DNA from 4 places in the Sphingomonas sp. Leaf62 genome. Region 2 is predicted to be linked to each of the others. Evidence: predicted binding sites of a transcription regulator. Region 2 holds the regulator's gene; each other region holds the start of a gene.

Region 1 (5,923 bases), on a different contig from region 2:
CCGGCGCACCGCGGAACTGCTCACCAGCGACGTTTCGCAATGGTCGAGGGCCACGCGCGCGCGTCCGTTGAGTCTGCCGGGGTGACGCCGACGCGCGTCGATCAGCGGGCTCGCTGTTTCCTGGTCTGACGCTGGTCGCGTGGCGATGCGGCGGATCGGCGGATCGGCGGATCGGCGGCTAATAAGTCGAATTTGCTTCTCCGACTGCGGGAACTGGCAGCCGAAGGACTTTTTGCCGTTCTACCTCCGTTCCCCGAGTAGTTGCGCCATATGGGGAATTAAAGGTGCCTTGCCGCAGTTCGCGAACCTCGCGTTCCAGCGCCTTCACTTTGCCAGCAACTTCAGTGGGGACACCAGCGCCGCCCACCGCGAGAGGTGATCGCGCTCATCATCGGATACCATCCGCACCGCACGCTCGCGGACCTTTAACGCAAATTTGTTCGTCGTGTTGCTTGTCATGGCTCCACCTTCTCTGGAGTTGGAGCCTCCGACAAACCCGGCGCGGCTCAAAGATGCAGTAACATTGCCAGCCAAGCAATCACTTGGTTCAGGAGAAGTGGAAGAATTCGCCTGCTTCAGCCGCCACAAACCGCTCGGGCGCGACGCCAGCTACCTCTAGCGCTGCGGACAATTCCTCGACCGGTGCTCCACGCGCCTCGTCGGTGAGTTGGAACGTCCCCCAGTGAATGCCGAGCGCTCGATCTGCACCAACATCGCAGAAGATCCGCACTGCCTCGACGGGGTCGACATGCTGCGCCGCCATGAACCAGCGTGGCGCATAGGCACCAATCGGGATCAGCGCGACATCGGGCGCCCCGAGGTGCCCACGGATCTCGCCGAAGATGCGACCATCGCCATAGCCGGTATCGCCGACGAACCAGATCGCGCCGGCGGGTGTCTCCAGGTAGTGGCCGCCCCACAGCATCATTCGCGTGTCGCTTGGCCAACGGTTCGACCAGTGATAGGCGGGCGTCACGGTCGTCGCGATCTCGTCACCGAGCGCCAAGCGGTCCCACCAGTCGCCGGTGATGCAGCGGGCCGCAGGCACGGCCGCCCGCACGACGGCATCGTTTCCGAGCGGCATTACCATCAGCGGATCGTGGACCGCGTGCAGCCGCTGCAATGTCGCGACATCGAGATGATCGTAATGACCGTGGCTGAGCAGCACGAAATCGATTGGCGGCAGGTCGTCGAACGCGATGCCCGGCGCTGTCACCCGCTTCGGTCCGATGCGGCGGAACGGGCTCGCCCGCTCTGACCAGACCGGATCGGTAAGGATGTTGCGGCCCGCGACTTGGATCAACAGCGAGGCATGGCCGACCATCGTGATGCGCAGCCCGGCGACGTGTGCCTCGGGTTTGGCCGGGACGATGGGCACCGAGGCGGGCCATTTCACCGCGCCACCGGCCAGCTTCCATCGCAGCATGTTGGAGACGCCACGGTCGGTGCTCACCTGACCGGGATTGAAGAAGCGCGTGCCGTCGAAATGATCGCTCGGCGGGCCGTCATAATAGCGATTGCGGGCCATCGGTCAGGCGACGCGCATCAACTGCGAGGGATAGGCGGTGAGCATGGTCAACGCCTCCTCGACTGGCGCGGTCAGCCAGCGCTCTTGATCCTCGGCGAGCAGGATCATCGGCATCGCCTTTGGGTGTTTCGGCGCGACGAGTGGATTGAGCTCGGTGGTGCAGAAGGCGTAGACGCGGTCGTGGTCGGCATCGACCTTCCACAGGCCGGCGAAGCACGGCACCGGCTGGTCCTCGACGTTGAACCACCAGTTGGTATCGCCCGGACCCTGACGGTCGGACACAGTCTTGGGTTCGGCAAAGCGAGTGAAGGGCACGAGGCAGCGATGCTCGGTCCGTAGCAGCCAGGGCTTCCACAAATTGTTGTGCAAGTTGCGGGCGTTGGTCCACCAGTCGTAGAGGAACGGCAGGTCCCCCTCGCGCGCCGGACGCTTGCGGGGTTTTCGGGTCGGGAAGCCCCAGCGCATCGTGCTCAGCACCCGCCGGCCATCCTCGTAGCGCACGACATAGCCGGGCTTGCCGGGGGCGGCATAGTCCTTCTCCATTCCCAGCACGTTGGCCGCGTCGTCGACCGCGGCAAGCGCATCGAAATAGCCGCGCGGATCGACCTTCAAATTATAGAGATTGCACATCGTCGTCTTCGATCACGAGCGATGGCGCGAGACAAGCTTCTTCCACGTCGCCTTGTCCGGATAGGGCAGAGGCGCGCCGGTCGGAGGTTCGCGACCGACCGTGACGCGCGGTCGCGCCGTTGCTTTCTGCTCACGGCAGCCGGCGCAGCATAGCCGGGCTGCCACGGCGGGCAGGCCATCGTCCCAGCCGCGGCGGTTGAACATCCACCACAGGCATACCGCATCCAGCACCCGGACATGACCGCAGCGCGGGCAGGTCAGGCGCAACGTCCGCTTGTACAGCGCGCATTGCTCGAGCGTGCGCAGGCGACGTCCGACATGGTCGTAATCCGCTCGCGCTGCCCCCGTCGGAGCTGCCGGGCCGGCAGCATCGATCCCGTTTCGGTTCACCGAATCTCTCCCGTAACGCCTTGACCCTCCTGCAACAATTCTGGAACATATAGCGAACAAATGAGTCGTAACAGCCATGTCCGCTAACCCCCAACCCGATGATGCCCTGGCTCGCTTGCGCGAGGAGTTGGGTGTCGTCCGTGGGCCGAAGCTCGCGGTTCTGCCTTTCGGCATCGATGCGATCGACACGCGATTCGCCGAGGGCGGGCTCGTGCTGGGCGGCCTTCACGAGGTGTCGCCGGCGACGCCGATGCTCACCGATGATGCCGCGGCGACGCTGTTTTGGGTCGGCATCGCTGCCCGCGCCACAGCGCGATCCGGTAGGCGTGTGCTTTGGGCGCTGACCCGCTTCGATCTCTACGCTCCTGGGCTTGAACAGGCCGGGCTGGACCCGGCGACGCTGCTGTTCGTCGAGGCGCGCGACGACAAACAAGTCCTCGCCATCATGGAGGATAGTCTGCGCCACGGCGGGCTCGCCGCAGTCGTCGGTGAGGTGAAGCGCACCGACATGGTCGCGACGCGGCGGCTGCAACTCGCTGCGATGAGCGGTCACGCTCCGGCGCTGCTCGCGCGCCGCTGGCACAAGGCCGGTGTCGAGCCCTTGTCCGACCTCTCGGCGGCGATGACGCGCTGGCGGATCGCCTGCGCGCCGTCCGAGCGGCTGCCGGCGCCGGGCGTCGGCCGGGCGCGCTGGACCGTCGACCTCGCGCGCCAGCGCGGCGGTCATCACTTCACCCTGCAACTGGAGGCATGCGATGACACGGGTCGCCTCGCTCTACCTGCCGCACCTCGCCATCGAGCGACTGCGTCGGCTCGAGCGACCGCGCGCGCTGCTTGAACCGCAGCCTGCGCCACAGTTGCCGATCGACGACGACCCCGGTGCCTGTTCGGTCCCGCGGGGCGGCGGCTGGCGCCCTGGCGCGCGCCGAGCGCGCGACGACGGCGCACGTGCAACGATCGAAGAGCGGGCCGCGGCGCTGCCGCGTCACCAGCAGCCGACGATGTGGGAGCTCGGCCGGCGCGCCGAGGCCGCGGACCATCCGTTCAAGCGACCGGTACCGGCGGGTGGCACGCGCAGGCCCTTGCCGGTGACCGCGCCGATAGCCCATGCGGTGCCACTGATCCTCGCGGAGCAGGCCGGCCAACGCCACGTCATCACCGCCGTGTGTCCCGCCGCGCTTTCGCTCGGCTTGGCACCCGGCATGGTGGTGACGCAGGCGCGCGCGCTGGTCGCCGAGCTCGACGTGCGTGCCGCCGACCCCTACGCCGACCGAGCGGTGCTGGACAGTCTCGCGCTGCATGCGGTGCGGCATTGGACACCCACCGCAGCAGCAAGTGGTACCGACGGGCTGTGGATCGAGCTGACCGGTACGGCGCACCTCCATGGCGGCGAGGCGCGCTTCTGCCAGCGGCTGATCCGCTTCTGCCAGCGCTTCGGCTATACCGCACGCGTCGCGGTGGCTGGAACGCCGGGCGTTGCACACGCGCTGGCGCGGTTCGGGCGTGACGCGATCAGCGCCATTCCGAACGGCGGCGAGGCGCAGGCACTTGCCGGCCTGCCGCCCGCCGCGCTGCGGCTGACGCCCGAGGCAGTGACCGCCGCGGCGCGCTTCGGGCTCGACCGGATCGCCGATCTGCTGCCGCTGCCGCGGGGTCCCCTTGCGCGCCGACTGGGACTCGCCAGCGTGCGCCGCCTCGACGAGGCGCTCCGACGGGTGGCGGAACCAATCGTGCCGGTCGTGCCGGAGGAGACGCCGCTGGCACACCGCCGCCTGCTTGAGCCGATCGGCACCGCCGAAGCGATCGAACACGTCATCCGCGATCTTCTCGCCGACATGATCCAGCTGCTGCAGGAACGCGGCGCCGGCGCCCGCACGTTGCTGCTCGTCATCGAGCGGATCGACGGCAGCAAGCAGCGGCTCGCGATCGGCACATCGCGACCGACGTGAGACGCGACCCATCTCGCCCGCCTTTTCCACCTCAGGATCGCGACGATCGATTCAGGCGACGGCATTGAGACGATGCGACTCGCCGCCACCCGCACCGATCCGCTCGGCGCGACGGCGCTTGCCGCCAGCCTCGCCGGCGACGATGGTCCGCCGGATGTCGCAACGCTGGTCGACCAGATCGCCGGCCGCGTCGGTGATGCGGCTCTGTTCACCGCAGCGCCGGTAGAGAGCGACGTGCCCGAGCGCGCCGTCCGTCGCACCGCGCCGCTCGCTGCGCCGACCGGCTGGCCCGCGTGGAGGCGGCCGGTGCGGCTCCTCAACCGGCCGGAACCATTGGTCGGCGTGTTGGCCTTGCTGCCAGACGCTCCGCCCCGCCGCTTCACCTGGCGTGGCCAGGTCCATGCCGTCGTCGCTGGCGACGGCCCCGAGCGCATCCACGGCGAATGGTGGCGGCGCGATGGCGAGCTATGGGCGGTGCGCGACTATTTCCGCGTCGAGGACGATACCGGCGCGCGCTTCTGGCTGTTCCGCCGCGGTGATGGCGTCGATTCCGCGACCGGCGACCTCAGCTGGTATCTGCATGGGCTGTTCGGCTGATGACGACGCAGACGACCTATGTCGAACTTCAGGTCACCAGCCATTTCTCGTTCCTGCGCGGTGCCTCCAGCCCGGACGAACTGTTCGCGGCCGCCGCGCTGCTTGGCCATTCCGCGCTCGGGCTAACCGATCTCGGCAGCGTCGCCGGGCTGATGCGTGGCTGGGAGGCGCAGAAAACAACCGGCGTGCGAATGATCGCCGGCGCGCGGGTACGGCTCGACGACGGCCGCGTGCTGCTGCTCTACCCGACCGACAAGCCCGCCTGGTCACGCCTCACCCGTCTGCTCACGCTTGGCAAGTCGCGCGCGGGCAAGAGCGGCTGCGCGCTGGCGTGGGAGGATGTCGTCACCTGGAACGCGGGGATGATCGCCATCCTGCTACCCGATCTGCCCAGCGACGCAACCCGCAGCAATCTCGGCGACCTGCAGGAGGTGTTCGGGGACCGCGGCTATTGTGCGCTCACCTTCCGGCGGCGGCCCGACGATGCGATGCGCCTTCACGACCTTGCCCGGCAGGCGACCGACGCACAAGTCGCAACCGTCGCGGTCGGCGACATCCTCTATCATGCGCCAGACGCGCGGCTGCTGCAGGACGTCGTCACCGCGATCCGGGAGAAGTGCACCGTCGACACGCTCGGCTATCGCCGCGAACGTCATGCCGACCGGCACCTGAAATCCCCGGAAGAGATGGAGCGCCGCTTCGCTGCCTTCCCCGACGCGATCCGCGCGACCGCCGAGATCGCCCGCCGCTGCACCTTCGACCTCGGTGACTTGAGCTACCAATATCCCGACGAGCGCGTCGTCGACGGGTTGACCGCGCAGCAGGCGCT
Region 2 (5,923 bases):
CGACGCGATGGCCGAACACGGTGTCCGCTGCTTCCTGATCGGCGAGGCGCTGATGCGCCATCACGATGTCGACGCCGCGACCCGCGCGATGATCGGATGAGCCTCACCCATCTCGACGCCGATGGCAGCGCGCACATGGTCGATGTCGGCGGCAAGGCAGTGACGCAGCGCGTTGCCATCGCCACCGGTCGCATCACCATGTCACCCGAAGCACTGGTCGCAATCCGCGACGGGCTGGTCAAGAAGGGCGACGTCCTCGCCGTAGCCCGTATCGCCGGCATCATGGCCGCCAAGCGCACCAGCGACATGATCCCGCTCTGCCACCCCCTACCGTTGACCAAAGCGTCGATCGAGTTCGCATTCGAGGAAACCGCGATCCGCGTCCACGCAACCGCTGCGACCGATGGCAAGACCGGCGTGGAAATGGAAGCATTGACAGCAGCTTCCACCGCATTGCTGACGGTCTATGACATGGCGAAGGCAATCGACAAGATGATGGTAATCGAGGGGATCTGCGTGCTGGAAAAGCAGGGCGGCAAGTCCGGGAATTGGGTGCGGGGGTGATCGGGACCGGGCGCGATATCTCGTCTGCTCTCGCCCTGTGTTGAAGTACCACCCTTCCGCCACCAAACGCCGCCCCGGACTTGACGGAGATCTGTACGAAAGTACCGATCCCTCGCCTCTGCCGTACCCCAGCGCAGGCGGGGGTCCAGGGTTCCAAGCGTAAGCCGTTGTTCTGTCTGGCGCTGGACCCCCGCCTGCGCGGGGGTACGGAAGGGTAGGAATAAGTACGTTCGCAAAAGTCCCGACTTGATCCCGGCTCCCGCCACCTTCTCGCCGCTCGACAAAAGCGAAACTCCGGATCAAGTCCGGAGCAACGAAACGCCCCTCCTAACGATATGAAGGCCGACCCATGCGCCTCCTCCCCGTCGCCGAAGCCCAAGGCCGTGTCCTCGCGCTCGGTCGCGCCACCGCCGCCGAAACTCTCCCCATCGCCGACACTATCGGTCGGTTCGCCGCGACGGACATCGTCGCGCGCCGGACCCAGCCGGCGCGCCCGCTATCGGCGATGGACGGCTATGCGATCCGCTTCGACGATCTGCCCGGCCCGTGGGACGTCATCGGCGAAAGCGCTGCCGGTGCCTCCTTCGCCGGCACCGTCGATGAAGGCCAGGCGACCCGCATCTTCACCGGCGCGGCGATGCCGACCGGCACCGACTGCGTGCTGGTGCAGGAGGAGGCGACGCGCGACGGTGACTGCCTGCACCTGTCGGGCGAAGGTCCGGTCCGGGGCGGCAATGTCCGTCGCGCCGGCCTCGATTTTCGTGAAGGCGAGCTGCTGATCGCGGCAGGCGAACGCATTACCCCTGCCCGCGCAGCGCTGGCCGCGATCGCCGGGCACGGCACACTGTCGGTCGGTCGTCGCGTCCGCGTCGCCATCGCCGCCACGGGGGACGAGCTGGTCCCCGCCGGACAGCCGATCGGCGACGACCAGCTGCCCGAAACCAACGGCTTGATGCTGGCGGGACTGCTCGCCGACCTGCCGGTCGACCGCATCGATCTTGGCATCCTGCCCGACCGGATGGAGGCGCTGGTCGACGCTTTTGCCGGCGTGGAATGCGACCTGCTCGTTACCACCGGCGGCGCGTCGGTCGGCGACCATGATCTGGTCCGGCCGGCGCTGGCGGCGGCGGGCGGGACGCTCGATTTCTGGCGGATCGCCCTGCGGCCCGGCAAACCGATGCTAGCGGGAACGCTCCGCGACGCGGCGGTGCTCGGGCTTCCCGGCAATCCGGTGTCATCCTATATCACCGCGCTGTTGTTCGTCCGTCCGCTGGTCGCGCGGCTGGCCGGTGCCGCCGATCCGCTGCCCCGCACGTCCCGTGCCATGCTGGCGCATCCGCTGCCCGCCAACGGACCGCGGCAGGATTATCTGCGGGCGACGCTCATCGACGGGCAGGCATCGACCGCCGCCATTCAGGACAGTTCGATGTTACGGACGCTCGCCCGCTCGGACTGCCTGATCGTACGCGCGCCGCACGCGCCGGCGGCGGAAGCGGGCGACTCGGCGGAAATCCTGCAACTAGCTTGACGGCAAGAAAATCGTTTCCTATTGGTTCCACGTCTGTTCCGACGGAGAACCCCATGTTGACGCGTAAGCAGCACGAGCTGATCTGCTTCATCGATGACCGGTTGCGCGCGACCGGCGTCTCCCCTTCGTTCGAGGAGATGAAGGAGGCGCTCGATCTCAAATCGAAATCGGGCGTGCATCGCCTGATCTCGGCGCTGGAGGAACGCGAGTTCATCCGTCGCCTGCCGAACCGCGCCCGCGCACTCGAAGTGCTGCGGATGCCCGAGCGCCCTGTCGCGAAGAAGGTGGCGGCCAAGCCTGCCGCCGCGCCCCGGCCCGCGCCGCAGCCCGCCAACGACGTCGTCGAATTGCCGCTTCACGGTCGCATCGCTGCCGGCGTCCCGATCGAGGCGATCGAGGGTCAGGCGACGCTGCCCGTTCCCGCCGCGCTGCTCGGGGCTGGCGATCACTATGCGCTCGAAGTCGCCGGTGATTCGATGGTCGAGGCGGGCATCCTCGATGGCGACTATGCGCTGGTTCGCCGCACCGAAACGGCACGCGACGGGGAAATCGTCGTTGCGCTGATCGAGGATAGCGAAGCGACGCTCAAATATTTTCGTCGCGAAGGGGCGATGATCCGTCTCGATCCGGCCAATCGCAGCTACGACCCGCAACGCTATCGCCCCGAACAGGTGCGCGTACAGGGCAAGCTGGCCGGCCTGCTCCGCCGATATTGAATGAATAGGAGCGATTCGCGGTTGCGCGCATAACGCGTGCGAGTGTGACTTTCGTGACCTTTGACGCCCCGTCCAGCGTTGATCGCCGGGCGGGGCGTTGTCGTTACTTGCCGTTCCCCGGTGCCCATGGCGTCCGTATCGCCTTGTAATAGCTCAGCGGATGCGGCGGCGGCGTCACCCCGGCCGGCAGCGGACGGCCAGATACCTCGGCGAAATAGGCGATACACGCATCGCGCCACCACTGCGCCTCCTGCCGCTGGATCGCGAGGAACTGACGGACCTCGGCAAAGCGTTGTGCATCGACCTGTCCCTCGATCGCCGCCCACTGCCCCTGCATCGCCGTCACCTCGGCCACGCCCCGGTCGTACCGCGCGACCAGTTCCTCCCACAGCGTTCGTCCCGACTCCATCCGCCGATCCCATGACGCATGGTGGAACCACAGCAGCAGGTTTTCCGGCACCGCCTTAGGATCGCTGAACCGCCGGGCCAGCACCGGCGCATATTGTGCCGCCGCATCGCTCCCCGTCGGCGTCCGGTCGAACCCGATCCCGTTCCGGTCCGCCTTGTGGAAATAGACCGGGTTCCAGTCCGCCCGCGCCAGATCGTCGACCCATGGCCCCGGCCCATAATGATGCCCGGTCGCGAACAGGTGGTTCAGCCCCAACGGCATCATATAATCCACGACCGCCTCGTGCGACCGCATCATCATCGGGACGATCGGCTCCGCTGCGGCGGCACCCCAGGTCATCGCCGCCCAGTTGCGGGCGATCTCACGCGCGTCGTCGTCGGGGTTCCACGCCAGTCGCCCGAACGCATACCAGTTCGCCTGATCGAACTGCGATCCCGACCAGTTGCGATCGGTACCGATATTGGACACGCCCGCGATTCCCGTCAGCGCCCCCGGTCGCACCGGCCGGTCGAGCACATCGGCGACCGTCGTGCCCTTGCGCGGACGATAGGTGTCGCTGCGCAGGACCTCCTGCCACATCGTGCCGAGATAGACGAGGTGCGTGGCGAACCCCATATATTCCTTGGTGATCTGCACCTCCATCATCAGCGGCGTGCGCGGCATCGCCCCGAACAGCGGATGGAATGGCTCGCGCGGCTGAAAATCGATCGGCCCGTTCTTGACCTGCACGATGACATTGTCGGCGAACTTGCCGTCCAGCGGCGCGAACTCGCTATAGGCCTGCCGCACCCGGTCCTCGGGCTTTTCGCTAGCATAGACGAACGCGCGCCACATCACGATCCCGCCATGCGGCCTGACCGCTGCCGCCAGCATGTTCGCGCCGTCGGCATGGCTGCGCTTGTAATCGCCCGGTCCGGGCTGCCCTTCGGAATTGGCCTTGATCAGGAACCCGCCGAAATCGGGAATGCGGGCATAGATGTCGTCGGCCTTCGTCTTCCACCACGCCGCGACCTGCGGATCGAGCGGGTCGGCGGTCTTCAGCCCCCCGATCTCGATCGGCGCCGAAAACCGCGCCGAGACATAGACCTTGATGCCCCATGGCCGGAAGATCGCGGCCAGCTTCTCGATCTTGCCGATGAACTCGGGCTTCAGAATATCGGCGCTGGCATTGACGTTGTTCAGGACCGTCCCGTTGATACCGATCGATGCGTTGGCGCGCGCGTAATCGGTATAACGCGGGTCCGCGAAACCGGGCAATTTCTGCCAGTCCCATAGCGACCGGCCGGCATAGCCACGCTCGACATAGCGATCGAGATTATCCCAATGGTTGAGCAATCGCAGGCCCAGCTTCGGCCGATCGGTCACCGAAATATTGGCCAGGCTGCCGGTCGTCTGCGCAATCCGCAGCAACCGGAACGCGCCGTACAGCACGCCGATCGGACTGTTCGCAGCGACGACCGTCCTCCGTTTGCCGTCGATCGCAACCGACCGCAGCACGAACCCTTCGCGGCCGATCGACTGCAACGGCAACCCCAGCCCGGCGATCCGCGCGGACTTCGCCGTTCCGATCACGATCGCACCATCGGTGACAGTGCCGTCGGCAACCGCCCGCCCCGTCAGTCCCGACAGGCCTCGCGCCAGTTCCACTGCGGCAAGCTCGATCGTCGGGTCACGTTCGTCGCGCACGATCGCCGTCGCCTGCGTCGCAACGGCTCCAGCCTGCGCCGTCGGCAAAGACCGATAGCGCAGCCACAGGTCATAGCCATCTTCGGCCCGCGCGGGTGCGGCCCATAGTGCACCGGCAAGCACGACCCACCCCAACCATTTCAGCATCGGGCATCCTCTATCCATCCCGTCTGACCGACGGCGTTGACACGGCCATATCATACCGATCATGGTAGCGCTATCACGTCGCTAGAGCGTGGGACCGGAGAGTGCATGTTCCTGAATCCGCCTGATCGAGGGGAGTCCTACCGCATCGTCCGCCATCGGTGTGCCCCGCTGGCCGGACGGATGCAGGCGCCGACACACGACGGCGACGTTCAGCGTTGCGCCGATCGCCCGCACGGTCGAGGTACGCAGCAGACGGGTCGCGGTCGGACCGATCCGACTGGCGCGTACCGGGCGTCGGCACGTTTCCCTCAAGCTTCATGCTTTGCCTGGCGACCTGTGCCCCTGCTGGTTGGCCGGATCGGTCGGCGGCATCGGCGGACCGGCTGGTGCGCTCCCCCGAATGTCAGTGGCGACGCGCGCGAGACTGATTCTCCAAACGGTCCGCGGATACCAACCGACCTTCCGCGTCACGGCCTGCACCTATCGCCGGCAGCGACCGACCTTCGCCCGATCGTGACCAACTACACCCCTATCGATGGAAAGGCCGTCGCATGACCATGATCGATCGTCGCGGCATCTTGGCGGGCAGCGCCGCGCTCCTCGCCGCGACCACCGTCCGCGCCGCCGATGCGCCCGCCGGCACCTTGAAGGCCGCCGCTGCAAGCAAGGGCCGCCGTTTCGGGTCGGCCTTTGCGTGGAGCCCGGCCGGAGCTGATGCAGGATCGTTCGCCAACCCGGCCTATGCCGCATTGCTGCGGCGTGACTGCGATGTGCTGGTGCCCGAAAACCAGATGAAGTGGCAGGCGATTCGTCCCGCCGCCGACCGGTTCGATTTCAGCCGGTTCGATCCGATGGTCGAATGGGCGACGACGA
Region 3 (5,923 bases), on a different contig from region 2:
ACCGGGCTGGTAATGAACCCGACGCCGTAGAACTGGTCGAAGAAGGTACGAAAGAATTTCGGGCGATCCGCCTTGATATTGTCGGCGATCTCCTGAAGCTGGTCCTGTGGGACGCCGTCGGGATTGTCGTCGGTCTGGAGCATGTACGGGACGACCGAGCCGATGAAACCGACGCGGGTCACCCCCTTGCCGCCATGGCGCGACATGTACCGCGCGACCTCGCCGCCGCCCATCGAGAAACCGATCAGCGCGGCATCGTCGGTGACGCCGGTTTCGGCCATCACGTCGGCCAGATCGTCGGCAAGGCTGTCATAGTCATAGCCCGACCAAGGCTGGTCCGATCGCCCGAAACCGCGCCGGTCATAGGCGACGACCCGGTAACCGGCATCGGCCAGCGCCATCGCCTGCGGATCCCAGCTATCGGCCGACAGCGGCCAGCCATGGATCAGCACGACCGGGCGACCCTGTCCCCAATCCTTCACGAACAGGTTGGTACCGTCGCGGGTCTTTACATAGGGCATCGATCGATCCTCGTCGGGGAATTGTCCGACCTGAACGACCGACACGCGCCGCGGTTGCCTCGCTGCACCCCGATCGGTACGGCCGGTCAGTCGCGCGGAACGATGCCCAGTGTCGGGCGGGCGATGTTTCCCCGTTCGGCATCCTGCAACATCATCGAATAGCGTTCTGCCATCTCACGATGTACCCGCCGCACTTCGGGCAATTGCGCACTCTCGGCCTGGGTGCGTGTCTCGCCCAACCGGCGGCGGTAATATTCGGCATTGTCGACGATCGACATCTGGTCCTCCTGCCCGTCCTTACCTGGTGGACCGATCAATATACCGAACCGATTATTCGTTCGATTACATACGTTAAGGACAGTTTCGGTCGGGACGAACCTTCACCCCGGCGTGACGAAGCTGTCCAGAACGCGCTTCTGACCGGCGGTTTCGAACAACACCTCCAGCTTGTTGCCCTCGATCGTCTCGATCGTGCCGTACCCGAACTTCTGATGGAACACGCGCTGCCCGGTCGACAGGTCGCTGCGCCCCTTGTTGCCAAGGCTGATCGCGCTTGCCCGCGCCTCGACGACGCGCGCCGGGGTGGTGGTGAAGGTCGACCCTTGCGACGCGGCGCGTTGCCAGCCCGGACCCCGCCCGGTGCCGCGTGCGACATCGGCGAACGGATCGGCGCGTTCGCTCCAATTTGCCCGCCACAGGCTTTCGCCCCCTGCCATGGTCGTTTCCGTATCGATATGCTCCGCCGGCAATTCGCCGACGAAGCGCGACGGCAGCGACGAATTCCACTGGCCATAGATGCGGCGATTAGCAGCATGGAACACCACGGCCAGCCGCCGCGCGCGGGTGATCGCGACATAGGCGAGGCGACGTTCCTCTTCCAGCGACGCGGTCCCGCCCTCGTCGAGCGAGCGTTGCGACGGGAACAGCCCTTCCTCCCATCCGACGCAGAACACCGTGTCGAATTCCAGCCCCTTGGCGGCGTGGATGGTCATGATCGTGACCTTCGGCTCCTCGGCCGACGCCTCGTTGTCCATGACCAGCGATACGTGTTCGAGGAACGCGCCGAGCGACTCATACTCCTCCATCGCCCGGACGAGTTCGGTCAGGTTTTCCAGCCGCCCGGCCGCTTCCGCCGTTTTTTCCGCCTGATACATCGCGGTATAGCCGCTTTCGTCGAGCAACTGCCGCGCCAGCTCGGCATGCGGCAGGTCGCGCGCCATGTCGCGCCAACGGGCGAAGTCGCCGACCAGCCGCCCGAGCGACTTGCGCGCCGCCCCGGTCAGTTCGTCGGTGTCGAGGATGCGGGCGGCGGCGGTCATCAGCGACGACCCCGTCGCGCGGGCGTATCGATGGATCGTCTGCACCGCCTTGTCGCCCAAACCCCGTTTGGGAACGTTGACGATCCGTTCGAACGCGAGGTCGTCGGCCGGCTGGTTGACCACCCGCAGATAGGCCAGCGCATCGCGGATTTCGGCGCGTTCGTAGAAGCGGAAGCCGCCGACGATGCGGTACGGCATGCCGATGCCGATGAAGCGTTCCTCGAACTCGCGCGTCTGATGCTGTGCGCGGACAAGGATCGCGCAATCGTCGAGGCTCTTGCCCTCGCGCCGTACCTGTTCGATCGTGTCGCCGACCCGGCGAGCTTCTTCCGGGCCGTCCCACACGCCGATCACGCGGACCTTTTCGCCGACATCGCATTCGGTCCACAGCGTCTTGCCCAGCCGTCCGCCATTATGCGCGATCACGCCCGATGCCGCGCCAAGGATATGCGGCGTCGACCGGTAATTCTGTTCGAGCTTGATGATTTTCGCGCCGGGAAAGTCGCGTTCGAAGCGCAGGATATTCTCTACTTGCGCGCCACGCCACGAATAGATCGACTGGTCGTCGTCGCCGACGCAGCACAAATTGCGCCGTTCCTGCGCCAGCAACCGCAGCCACAAATACTGGACGCTGTTGGTGTCCTGATATTCGTCGACCATGATGTAGCGGAACCGCTGCTGATACTGGGCCAGCACCGCGCGGTCGGTGCGCAGGATCGTCAGCACGTGCAGCAAGAGGTCGCCGAAGTCGCAGGCGTTCACTGCCTTCAACCGGTCCTGATATTGCTGATACATCTCCCCGCCGCGGCCGTTGGCGAAGCGTTCGCTCTCCCCGGCATCGACATCGGCGGGGGTCATGCCCTTGTTCTTCCAGCCGTCGATCAGCCCGGCCAGGCTGCGCGCCGGCCAGCGCTTCTCATCGAGATCGGCGGCAAGGATCAGCTGTTTCAGCAGGCGCAGCTGATCGTCGGTGTCAAGAATGGTGAAATTGGATTGCAATCCGACCAGTTCGGCATGTCGCCGCAGCATCTTCGCGCCGATCGCGTGGAACGTGCCGAGCCACGGCATCCCCTCGACCAGATCGCCGACTAGCCGCCCGACGCGTTCGCGCATCTCGCGTGCGGCCTTGTTGGTAAAGGTCACCGACAGGATTTCGGACGGATAGGCTTTGCGGGTATGGAGCAGGTGCGCCAGCCGCGCGGTCAGCGCCGCCGTCTTGCCGGTACCCGCGCCCGCCAGCACCAGCACCGGGCCGTCGGTGGTCAGCACCGCGTCACGCTGCGGTTCGTTCAGCCCGCGCAGATAGGGCGGATCGGCAGGGGTAGGAGCAAGCGACATCGTCGAACAGGTAGGGAACGAAGCGTAAAGCGACAAGCAAGGAAATTGTTTCGGAACCGTCATCGTCCCGCCATCGACGCTTCGCTGCGTTGCAATAATTACGCCGTACCAGCGCGTTGCCGGTGGACGGCGGCACCCGGATCGCGGGCGACCGCTGCTGCGACGGGCACCGTATCCGCAGGAGCTACCATCATGACCCTTCGTACCATCGCCTTTGCGGCGACTGCTGTCGCATGCCTGTCGTCCGCCGCCCATGCCGAAGTCCGTGAACGGGTCACCGCACGCGTGTCCTATGCCGGCCTGGATCTCAACCGGATGGAGGATCGCCGCACCCTCGACGCCCGGATCGATCGCGCGTCGCTGGTCGCGTGCCGTTCGGGCGTGTCCGGCCTGCGCCGCTTCGCCGACGAAAACCGCTGCCGGGACGAAATGCGCCGCGACGCGCAGGTTCGCGTTGCGCAGATCGCGCCTGTGAAGGTCGCCAGCGCCAAGTAACCGTTCGACGGGATTACCGCCCTGGACATGATGTCCGGGGCGGTATCACCGATAATTGCGCGACGGTCGATCCGCGCGAAAGCTTCTTGCCCCGAAGCTGCAAATCGGTAGGCGGGCGCATGGCCCAACCACATCCCATGCGTGCCCATCGCCGCATCCTGATCGCCAGCCTGATCGGCACCTCGGTCGAATTCTACGACTTCTATATCTATGCGACCGCCGCGACGCTGGTGTTCGGCTCGCTGTTCTTTCCGCTCGAAAGCACGTCGGCACAGTTGATGGCGAGCTATCTGTCGATCGGCCTCGCCTTTATCGCCCGGCCGCTCGGTGCGGTGGTGTTCGGCCATTTCGGCGATCGGCTGGGCCGCAAATCGACGCTGGTCGCGTCGCTGATGCTGATGGGTGGCTCGACGCTGCTGATCGCGTTCCTGCCGACCTATGCGCAGGTCGGCTGGGTCGCGCCGCTGCTGCTGTGCACCTTGCGGTTCGCGCAGGGGCTGGGGCTGGGCGGCGAATGGGGCGGGGCGGCGTTGCTCGCCGTGGAGAATGCACCGCCGGGCTGGCGTGGCCGCTTCGGCATGGTCCCGCAACTGGGCGCGCCGGTCGGCTTCATCGCCGCCAACGGGTTGTTTCTGCTGCTCGGGCTGACCCTGTCGGAGGCGGACTTTCTCGCCTGGGGCTGGCGGCTGCCGTTCCTGTTCAGCGTCGCGCTGGTCGGGCTGGGCCTATGGGTGCGGGTCAAGCTGACCGAAACCGCCGCCTTTGCCCAGGCGCTGGCGCACGAAGCGCCGCCGAGCGTGCCGATCGCCGAACTGGCGGGCAGCCATTTGCGGGCGACGCTGGCCGGGACGTTCGGCGTCGTCGCCTGCTTCGCACTCTATTACATCGCGACGACCTTCGTGCTGGGGTATGGCACGAACACGCTCGGCTATGCGCGTGGCGCATTCCTGCAGACGCAATTGATCGCGATCCTGTTCATGGCCGCCGGCATCGCGCTCGCCGGATGGCTGTCCGACCGGTCGACCCCGGCGCGGGTACTGGCGGGCGGGTGCATCGGCGTCGTCGTCGCCGGCGGTCTGCTGGGGCCGATGGTCGGGGCGGGATCGCTGTTCGTGATCGGCGCGTGGCTGTCGTTCGCGCTGCTGATGATGGGGTTCGTCTATGGCCCGCTCGGCGCGTGGTTGCCGGCGCTGTTCCCCGCGCGGGTCCGCTATACGGGTGCGTCGATGGGTTTCAACGTCGGCGGTGTGATCGGTGGCGGCCTGACCCCCAGCATCGCGCAGGCGCTGTCGATCGACTATGGCCTATGGTCGGTCGGCGCCGTGCTGGCCGGGGCGGGGGTGGCGAGCCTGATCGGACTGGCACTGGTTCCGCGCGAGCGTTGAGCGTTCACCCGGCGCGATCGGTCAGGGCGCTGACCGGATCGGGCACCGGCAGGATGCGGTTGCGCCCGGCCCGCTTGGCATCATAGGCCGCGCGATCGGCGCGTTCGAGCAGGCGGTCGAGATCGTCGTCGGCCGACAGTTCCGCCAGCCCGGCGCTGATCGTGATCGCCGGCAGATGACCGGCGATTTCGGGCAGCGTCGCGCGCACCGACTGTGCGCCCAGCCACGCCCCGCGCAACGTCGTCCGATCGAGCAGCGCGACGAATTCCTCGCCACCCAGTCGCGCGATCGCCGCCGATCGTGGCAAACGGTCGACCAGCAGCCGGGCAAAGGCGCGCAGCACCGCATCCCCGGTCGCGTGACCGTAATTGTCGTTGACCCGTTTGAAATGGTCGAGGTCGAACAGGATCGCCACCAATGGCTGGTCATCGCTGCGCGCATCGGCGATCATCGCCTGCGCCCGCCGGTCGAACCCGCGACGGTTCGCGATACCGGTCAGCGGATCGGTTTCCGCCTCCGCGATCGATCGGCCCAGCGCCGTCTGTACGACCAGTAACAGCATCAGCAGCCCGACGCTGACGATCAGCATCCCGCCGATCGATTGCGAGAACAATGCATAGCTGCTTGCGGCATATTCCTTCGCCGAAGCCCCCGATCCGAACAGCACGGCGAACAGCGGTTTGATCAGGAAATGCAGCGTCATCAACCCGGTGGCGATGCCGAGCGCCAGCCACAATCCCCCGCGCCGTCGCCGCGCCGCATCGACCGCCAGCGCCGTCGCCAACCCCGACCCGATCGCAAAGGGGGCCTGATAGGCGAATTCATACCAGAGTTCGTTGCGTGGTCCGTTCCAAATCGCGGCGCG
Region 4 (5,923 bases), on a different contig from region 2:
GGGCGAAATCTTCATCAGCGTCGCCAGCCTCGCGGCCCCCAGCCGCGCCGCGCCCCGCGCGATCTGACCGGTCTGATCGGGCAGGCGCGGCATGCTGTGCTGCGGCAAGGCGGGCAGGGGGCTGTCGTAATCGAGCGTCTTGGCGGGGGAGAGGATCGCGATCATCGCCGCCGCCTATCCGCCTGCAAAGCCGCCGTCAAAGGGCGGCAGGGAGCCGAACCGTTCAACGCGCGTTCACGCGGTGTCCGGCAACGGACGACGCGCGCGACCGCTTGTGCGGATGCGCCGTAGGACCTAGAGGAGCGGCGCCTGCCGGGCGTTGTTCCGGCACCAGTTTTCGGGAGAGATCACGGCATGACGTTCGTTTCCAAGGCTGCCCTCGCCGCCATGCTCGGCCTGGGTGCAACCCTGGTCGTCGCCCCGCCGGCCGATGCCCAGAAGCGCAAGAAGGAAGAAGCGCCGGCCACGCCGCAGATCCAGGTCGGCGAGGCATTCCGCGTCGCGGTACTGGCGGCCGATGCGGCGATCAAGGCGAAGGACTTCGCCACCGCCGACACGCAGATCGCCGCCGCGCAGGCCGCGATGACCGCCGGCAATCAGGACGAGGCCTATTTCCTCGCCCAGACCAAGGTGCAGGCCGCGCAGGGCAAGAATGATCGTCCGGCGCTCGCCGCTGCGATCGATGAATTGCTGGCCAGCCCGAAGCTGAAGCCGGAAGATCGCGGTGGCCTGTATTTCAACCGCGGCATCCTCGCGCTCGACGCCAAGCAGGGCGACGTTGCCAAGCAGTTCTTCCAGCGCGCGCAGCAGGCGGGCTATAAGGACCCCGATCTCGACCTGCGCCTTGCCCAGATCGAGATTCAGGGCGGCAATATTGATGCCGGCGTCCAGAACATGGAAAAGGTCATCGCCGCGAAGAAGGCCGCCGGTCAGCCGGTGCCGTCGCAGTGGTACGACTATATGATCTCGCAGCTGTACAAGTCGAAGCGTTCGGCCGAAGCCGGCCAGTGGGCGCGTCGTCAGCTGACCGAATATCCGACGCAGGCGAATTGGCGCAAGGTGCTGATCCTGTTCCGCGACCGCGCCGACAACAACGGTGCGACGCTCGGCAATCAGGCGCGCGTCGACGTGCTGCGCCTGATGCGCGATACCAAGTCGCTGGCCGACCAGAACGACTATCGCGAATATACGCAGGTCACGCAGGACATCGGTCTGCCCTATGAAACCGTCACGCTGATCGACGAAGGTCGGGCGCTGGGCAAGATCCCGGCATCGGCAGCGGTGTTCAACGGTATCAAGACGACCGCGCAGACCCAGATCAAGGCCGATGGTTCGGTCACCGTGCTCGAAACCCGTGCCAAGTCGGGTGCCAATGGCCGCGCGGCGGCCGCTGCCGGCAACGTCTATCTGGCGACGGGCAACAATGCCAAGGCGATCGAGCTGTACCAGCTGGCGCTGCAGAAGGGCGGCGTCGATGCCGACGAAGTGAACACGCGCATCGGCATCGCGCAGGCCCGTTCGGGCAACGCCGCCGAAGCCAAGGCATCGTTCGCCAAGGTGACCGCCGGCCCGCGCGGCGAAATAGCGACCTTCTGGACGCTGTTTGTCGACCAGCCGCGCATCGTCGCCTCGACCCCGTTCGTCGGCAACAACTGATCGCATCGCTTACGTTGCGCGATTCGGCCCGGACAGGCGACTGTCCGGGCCGTTTTCATTTGGGTCGGGGCTATAGCGTGATCACATGGGTCGGAGCGAAGTCGAAGACCCGTATCGAAGCACTTGGCCGACATCCGTTCTTCGATACGCTGTTTCGGCAAGCTTAACAGCTACGTAGGACAAGCGGACGAGTTTGAAGTCAGCAGGCCGCAGGCTACGGCTGCGTGCGTAATCCGCACGGAAACGCGCTTACCGTCCCAGCATGTAATCGACGAAGCGCGGCAGGTCCTTGAACCCCGACAGCTTCACCGCGCCGCCATCGGCGCTCTGTGACGACGGCACCAGCGCCCGACCGAAGCCGAGCTTTCCGGCCTCCTTCAACCGCAGCGCGCCATGCGCCACCGGCCGAACCTCGCCCGACAGCGCGATTTCGCCGAACACGATCGCATCCGACGGCACCGGCCGCTCCGACAATGCCGAGACCAGCGCCGCCGCCACCGCCAGATCGGCCGCCGGGTCGGTCACCCGATACCCGCCGGCGATGTTGAGATAGACTTCGGCGGTCGCGAACGCCAAGCCGCACCGCGCCTCCAGCACGGCGAGGATCATCGCCAGCCGGCCCGAATCCCACCCGACCACTGCGCGCCTCGGCGTGGCCCCCGACGCCAGTCGCACCGTCAGCGCCTGCACCTCGACCAGTACCGGCCGCGTGCCCTCCAGCGCCGGGAACACCACGGTGCCGGTGACATTCTCGTCACGGCTGGTCAGGAACAGCGACGAAGGGTTAGAGATTTCGGACAATCCCTCGCTTTCCATCGCGAAGACGCCGATTTCGTCGGTGCCGCCGAAGCGGTTCTTGACCGCGCGCAGGATGCGATACTGGTGGCTGCGCTCGCCCTCGAACGCCAGCACCGTGTCGACCATGTGTTCGAGCACGCGCGGACCGGCGATCGACCCGTCCTTGGTCACATGGCCGACCAGCACCACCGCCGTGCCGCGTTCCTTGGCGAAGCGGATCAGTTCGCCCGAGGATGCCCGCACCTGGCTGACGGTGCCCGGCGCACCTTCGATCAGGTCGCTGTGCATCGTCTGGATCGAATCGATGATGAGCAGATCAGGTGCCGCCGCCCCGCCGAACGTCGTCAGGATATCGCGCACCGACGTCGCCGCCGCCAGTTGCACCGGCGCATTACCCAACCCCAGCCGCCGCGCGCGCAACCGTACCTGATCGGACGCTTCCTCGCCCGAGACATAGGCCACGCCCTTGCCCGCCAGCGCCAGCTTCGCCGCCGCCTGCAACAACAGCGTCGACTTGCCGATACCCGGATCGCCGCCGATCAGCGTCGCCGACCCCTCGACGAAGCCGCCGCCGAGCGCGCGATCGAGTTCGGCGATCCCGGTCGTCAGCCGATCGGGTAGCGCGATGTCGGTATCGAGGCCGGACAACAGGATCGGCCTGCCGCCGCTTTGCAGGTTATGTCGCGCCGAAAACGGGGTAACGACCGCCCCGGCATCCTCGACCAGCGTGTTCCAGTCGCCGCAATCGGCACATTGCCCCGCCCATTTGGACGAAATCGATCCGCATTGCTGACAGACATAGCGCTTCTGGGGTTTTGCCATGGCAGCGCCCTAACAGAAGCGGAACGAAAGGGGAATATCCCAAGAGACCTCTTCCGCACGAGGAGGGGAATCGCCGCGCAGCACCGCTCCCGCCGGGGGACGGACTTAGGCGGGATCGACATTCAGTTCGCTGAGCGCAGGAATAGCGTTCCATCCCGTTCGTCACTCCCGCGCAGGCGGGAATCCATATACGCCAGCGTCGCGAATCCGGTCAAACCGTCGGCGTCTATGGGTTCCCGCCTTCGCGGGAATGACGAAATTCGGTGGTTATCGCTGAATGTCGATTGGTCCTAGTCCAGTTCGCTGCCGCGCTTGAGCACCTTGGCCCCGTCTTCCTGTTCGATCAGATAGGCGGGGTTCTCCTTGGTCCCGTTCTTCGTGATCTTCGTGCCCTTGATCGTCCGCTGCACCCGCCGTTCGAACCGTTCCTCGACCTTGCCCTCGGCGGTGCCGTTGCCCCACGACCATGATACCTTGGCACCCGTCTTGTAACTGTCGCTCATCTGGCCACTCCTGTCGTCGGCCCGGTCAACCGTCCATAGGCGCAATGCGTTCCGGTGGCGTGATGCGCGCGTGCGCGCTATGGGCCACGGATGAAGGCTTCCCAACTCCGCGTGGCGATGTTCAGCGGAAACTATAATTATGTCCGCGACGGCGCGAACCAGGCGCTGAACCGGCTCGCCCGGCATCTGCTCGACCGCGACGTCACGCTTCGCGTCTATTCGCCGACCGTCGCCAATCCGGCATTCCCGCCGACCGGCGATCTGGTCAGCGTGCCCGCCTATGGCATGCCCGGCGGGCGCGGTGAATATAAGCTGGCCCGCGGGCTGACCACGAAGACCCGCGCCGACCTTGAAGGGTTCCGGCCCAATATCGTCCATGTTTCGGCCCCCGACATTCTCGGTCACCGTGCGCTCAGCTGGGCCCGGAAGCAGGGGGTCGCGACGCTCGCCTCGCTCCACACCCGCTTCGAAACCTACCCGCAATATTATGGCATCGGCTTTCTCGAACCCGTTGCGCGCGGCGTGTCGAAACGCTTCTACAACCGCGCCGACCAGGTGATGGTGCCCGGTCGCGGCATGGCGGAGCTGTTGCACGAATGGGGCGTGACCCGCCCGGTCGGTATCTGGTCGCGCGGGGTGGATCATCACCGCTTCAATCCGGCGATGCGCGATGTCGACTGGCGGCGCTCGATCGGCATCGGCGACGACGAGGTCGCGGTCAGCTTCCTCGGGCGGCTGGTTCTGGAAAAAGGGCTCGATGTCTTTTCGGACGTCGCCACCGAATTGCAACGACGCGGCGTCAAGCATCGCATTCTCGTAATCGGCGAAGGCCCCGCGCGCGACTGGTTCGCCGAACGCGTGCCGCATGCCGTGTTCGCCGGGTTTCAGGCGGGCGACGATCTTGGCCGTGCCGTCGCGTCGATGGACGTGTTCTTCAACCCCTCGATCACCGAAACGTTCGGCAACGTCACGCTGGAAGCGATGGCCGCCGGGGTTCCCGTCGTTGCCGCGCGTGCGTCGGGTGCGGTCGGGCTGGTCGACGACCGGCGCACCGGCTTCCTCGTGCCGCCGCGCGACGTCCCGGCCTATGCCGATGCGATCGCCCGGCTGTGCGAGGACGCCAATATGCGCTGGCACATGGGACTGGCGGGCCATGAGGACGCCAAGGAATATGAATGGGACCGCGCCAATCAGGCGGTACTGGACGCCTATCTGCGGATCGTGCGCGGGTAGGGGGTATTGGGCGACGTGCCTGTCGTGCGCGCGTCGACGACCTTCCACCATCCCCTCATGCCATGAACGCTGCAACGGCAAAGCTTCGGCAAACTGCCTCGCTTGCCGTCCGTCGCCGCGCCGGGCCTGTTCCTGCGGTTGCTGCCGGGTGTACGGATTGGCGGCGTTGCGAGTAATGGCGTGATGCAGGGAACAACTTCCGGCTCCCGATGGCTATTCCGCCAAGGTAGCCAACGATCATTACCGCCCGGAGCCGCCCATGAACCTTCTTCTCCTCGCCGCCGCCCTGTCGGGCGCGATGGCCGTCGCGGCCGGTGCGTTCGGTGCCCATAGCGCGTCGGGGCCGGCAGTCGACTGGTTGAAGACCGGAGGCCAGTATCAACTCGCTCACGCCATCGCCGCGCTTGTCGCGCTGAACCTCGGCGCGCGCGGGCCGGGCTGGCTTTTCGTCGCAGGCGGGCTTTTGTTCGGCGGTTCGCTCTACGCGATGGCGCTGGGCGGCCCGCGCGGGGTGCTGGGACCGATCACGCCGCTGGGCGGGTTGGCGATGATGATCGGCTGGCTGTGGCTCGGCTGGATCGCGTTGCGGCGGTGACAGGCCATGACGAGAGCAACATCGAAGCGGCTGTCCTACAAACCCGACCCTGCGTTACCCCGATCCCCGCTCTTTCGACCGTCAACTCACCCGATCGCAATCGCATAGGTATGGAACTGCGCGTCGCGCGCCCATCCTGCCCGCACATACAGCGCATGTGCCGCGCTGTTGTCGACGGCGGTCGCCAGCGATATCCGCGCCGCGCCGGACTCGCGCGCGACCTCGCAGGCACCATGCAACAACGCCGCCCCGATCCCGTGGCTGCGCAATTCGGGCCGGACGAACAGGTCGTTCAGGATCATGGTCGGCCGCAGCC

Evidence for each region. The regulator LexA, encoded in region 2, represses DNA repair genes until DNA is damaged. The targets are predictions, from matches to a motif close to GTTCCNCNCTTGTTCT.
Region 1: the regulator LexA is predicted to act here: its motif matches at 2,580-2,595, upstream of ASE91_RS09210 (ImuA family protein).
Region 3: the regulator LexA is predicted to act here: its motif matches at 3,182-3,197, upstream of ASE91_RS16515 (ATP-dependent helicase).
Region 4: the regulator LexA is predicted to act here: its motif matches at 3,297-3,312, upstream of radA (DNA repair protein RadA).

The regions. Positions count from the first base shown of each region.
Region 1 is NZ_LMLN01000021.1:5,464-11,386, reverse strand. Features, by position in the region: gene ASE91_RS09230 (hypothetical protein) at 1-85, shown strand, start outside; partial or broken gene ASE91_RS20590 (IS3 family transposase) at 290-459, opposite strand; gene ASE91_RS09225 (MBL fold metallo-hydrolase) at 548-1,528, opposite strand; gene ASE91_RS09220 (SOS response-associated peptidase family protein) at 1,532-2,158, opposite strand; gene ASE91_RS09215 (hypothetical protein) at 2,171-2,548, opposite strand; gene ASE91_RS09210 (ImuA family protein) at 2,664-3,386, shown strand; gene ASE91_RS20960 (Y-family DNA polymerase) at 3,304-4,497, shown strand; gene ASE91_RS20955 (DUF6504 family protein) at 4,570-5,094, shown strand; gene ASE91_RS09200 (helix-hairpin-helix domain-containing protein) at 5,094-5,923, shown strand, end outside.
Region 2 is NZ_LMLN01000028.1:478,950-484,872, reverse strand. Features, by position in the region: gene trpC (indole-3-glycerol phosphate synthase TrpC) at 1-100, shown strand, start outside; gene moaC (cyclic pyranopterin monophosphate synthase MoaC) at 97-564, shown strand; gene ASE91_RS13770 (molybdopterin molybdotransferase MoeA) at 914-2,092, shown strand; gene lexA (transcriptional repressor LexA) at 2,146-2,808, shown strand; gene ASE91_RS13760 (alpha-glucuronidase family glycosyl hydrolase) at 2,912-5,050, opposite strand; gene ASE91_RS13755 (endo-1,4-beta-xylanase) at 5,602-5,923, shown strand, end outside.
Region 3 is NZ_LMLN01000030.1:254,815-260,737, reverse strand. Features, by position in the region: gene ASE91_RS16525 (alpha/beta fold hydrolase) at 1-521, opposite strand, end outside; gene ASE91_RS16520 (hypothetical protein) at 608-799, opposite strand; gene ASE91_RS16515 (ATP-dependent helicase) at 902-3,178, opposite strand; gene ASE91_RS16510 (UrcA family protein) at 3,371-3,673, shown strand; gene ASE91_RS16505 (MFS transporter) at 3,811-5,058, shown strand; gene ASE91_RS16500 (GGDEF domain-containing protein) at 5,063-5,923, opposite strand, start outside.
Region 4 is NZ_LMLN01000030.1:351,853-357,775, reverse strand. Features, by position in the region: gene yaaA (peroxide stress protein YaaA) at 1-165, opposite strand, end outside; gene ASE91_RS16970 (hypothetical protein) at 355-1,656, shown strand; gene radA (DNA repair protein RadA) at 1,906-3,276, opposite strand; gene ASE91_RS16960 (DUF2945 domain-containing protein) at 3,567-3,779, opposite strand; gene ASE91_RS16955 (glycosyltransferase family 4 protein) at 3,870-5,012, shown strand; gene ASE91_RS16950 (DUF423 domain-containing protein) at 5,272-5,607, shown strand; gene ASE91_RS16945 (GNAT family N-acetyltransferase) at 5,694-5,923, opposite strand, start outside.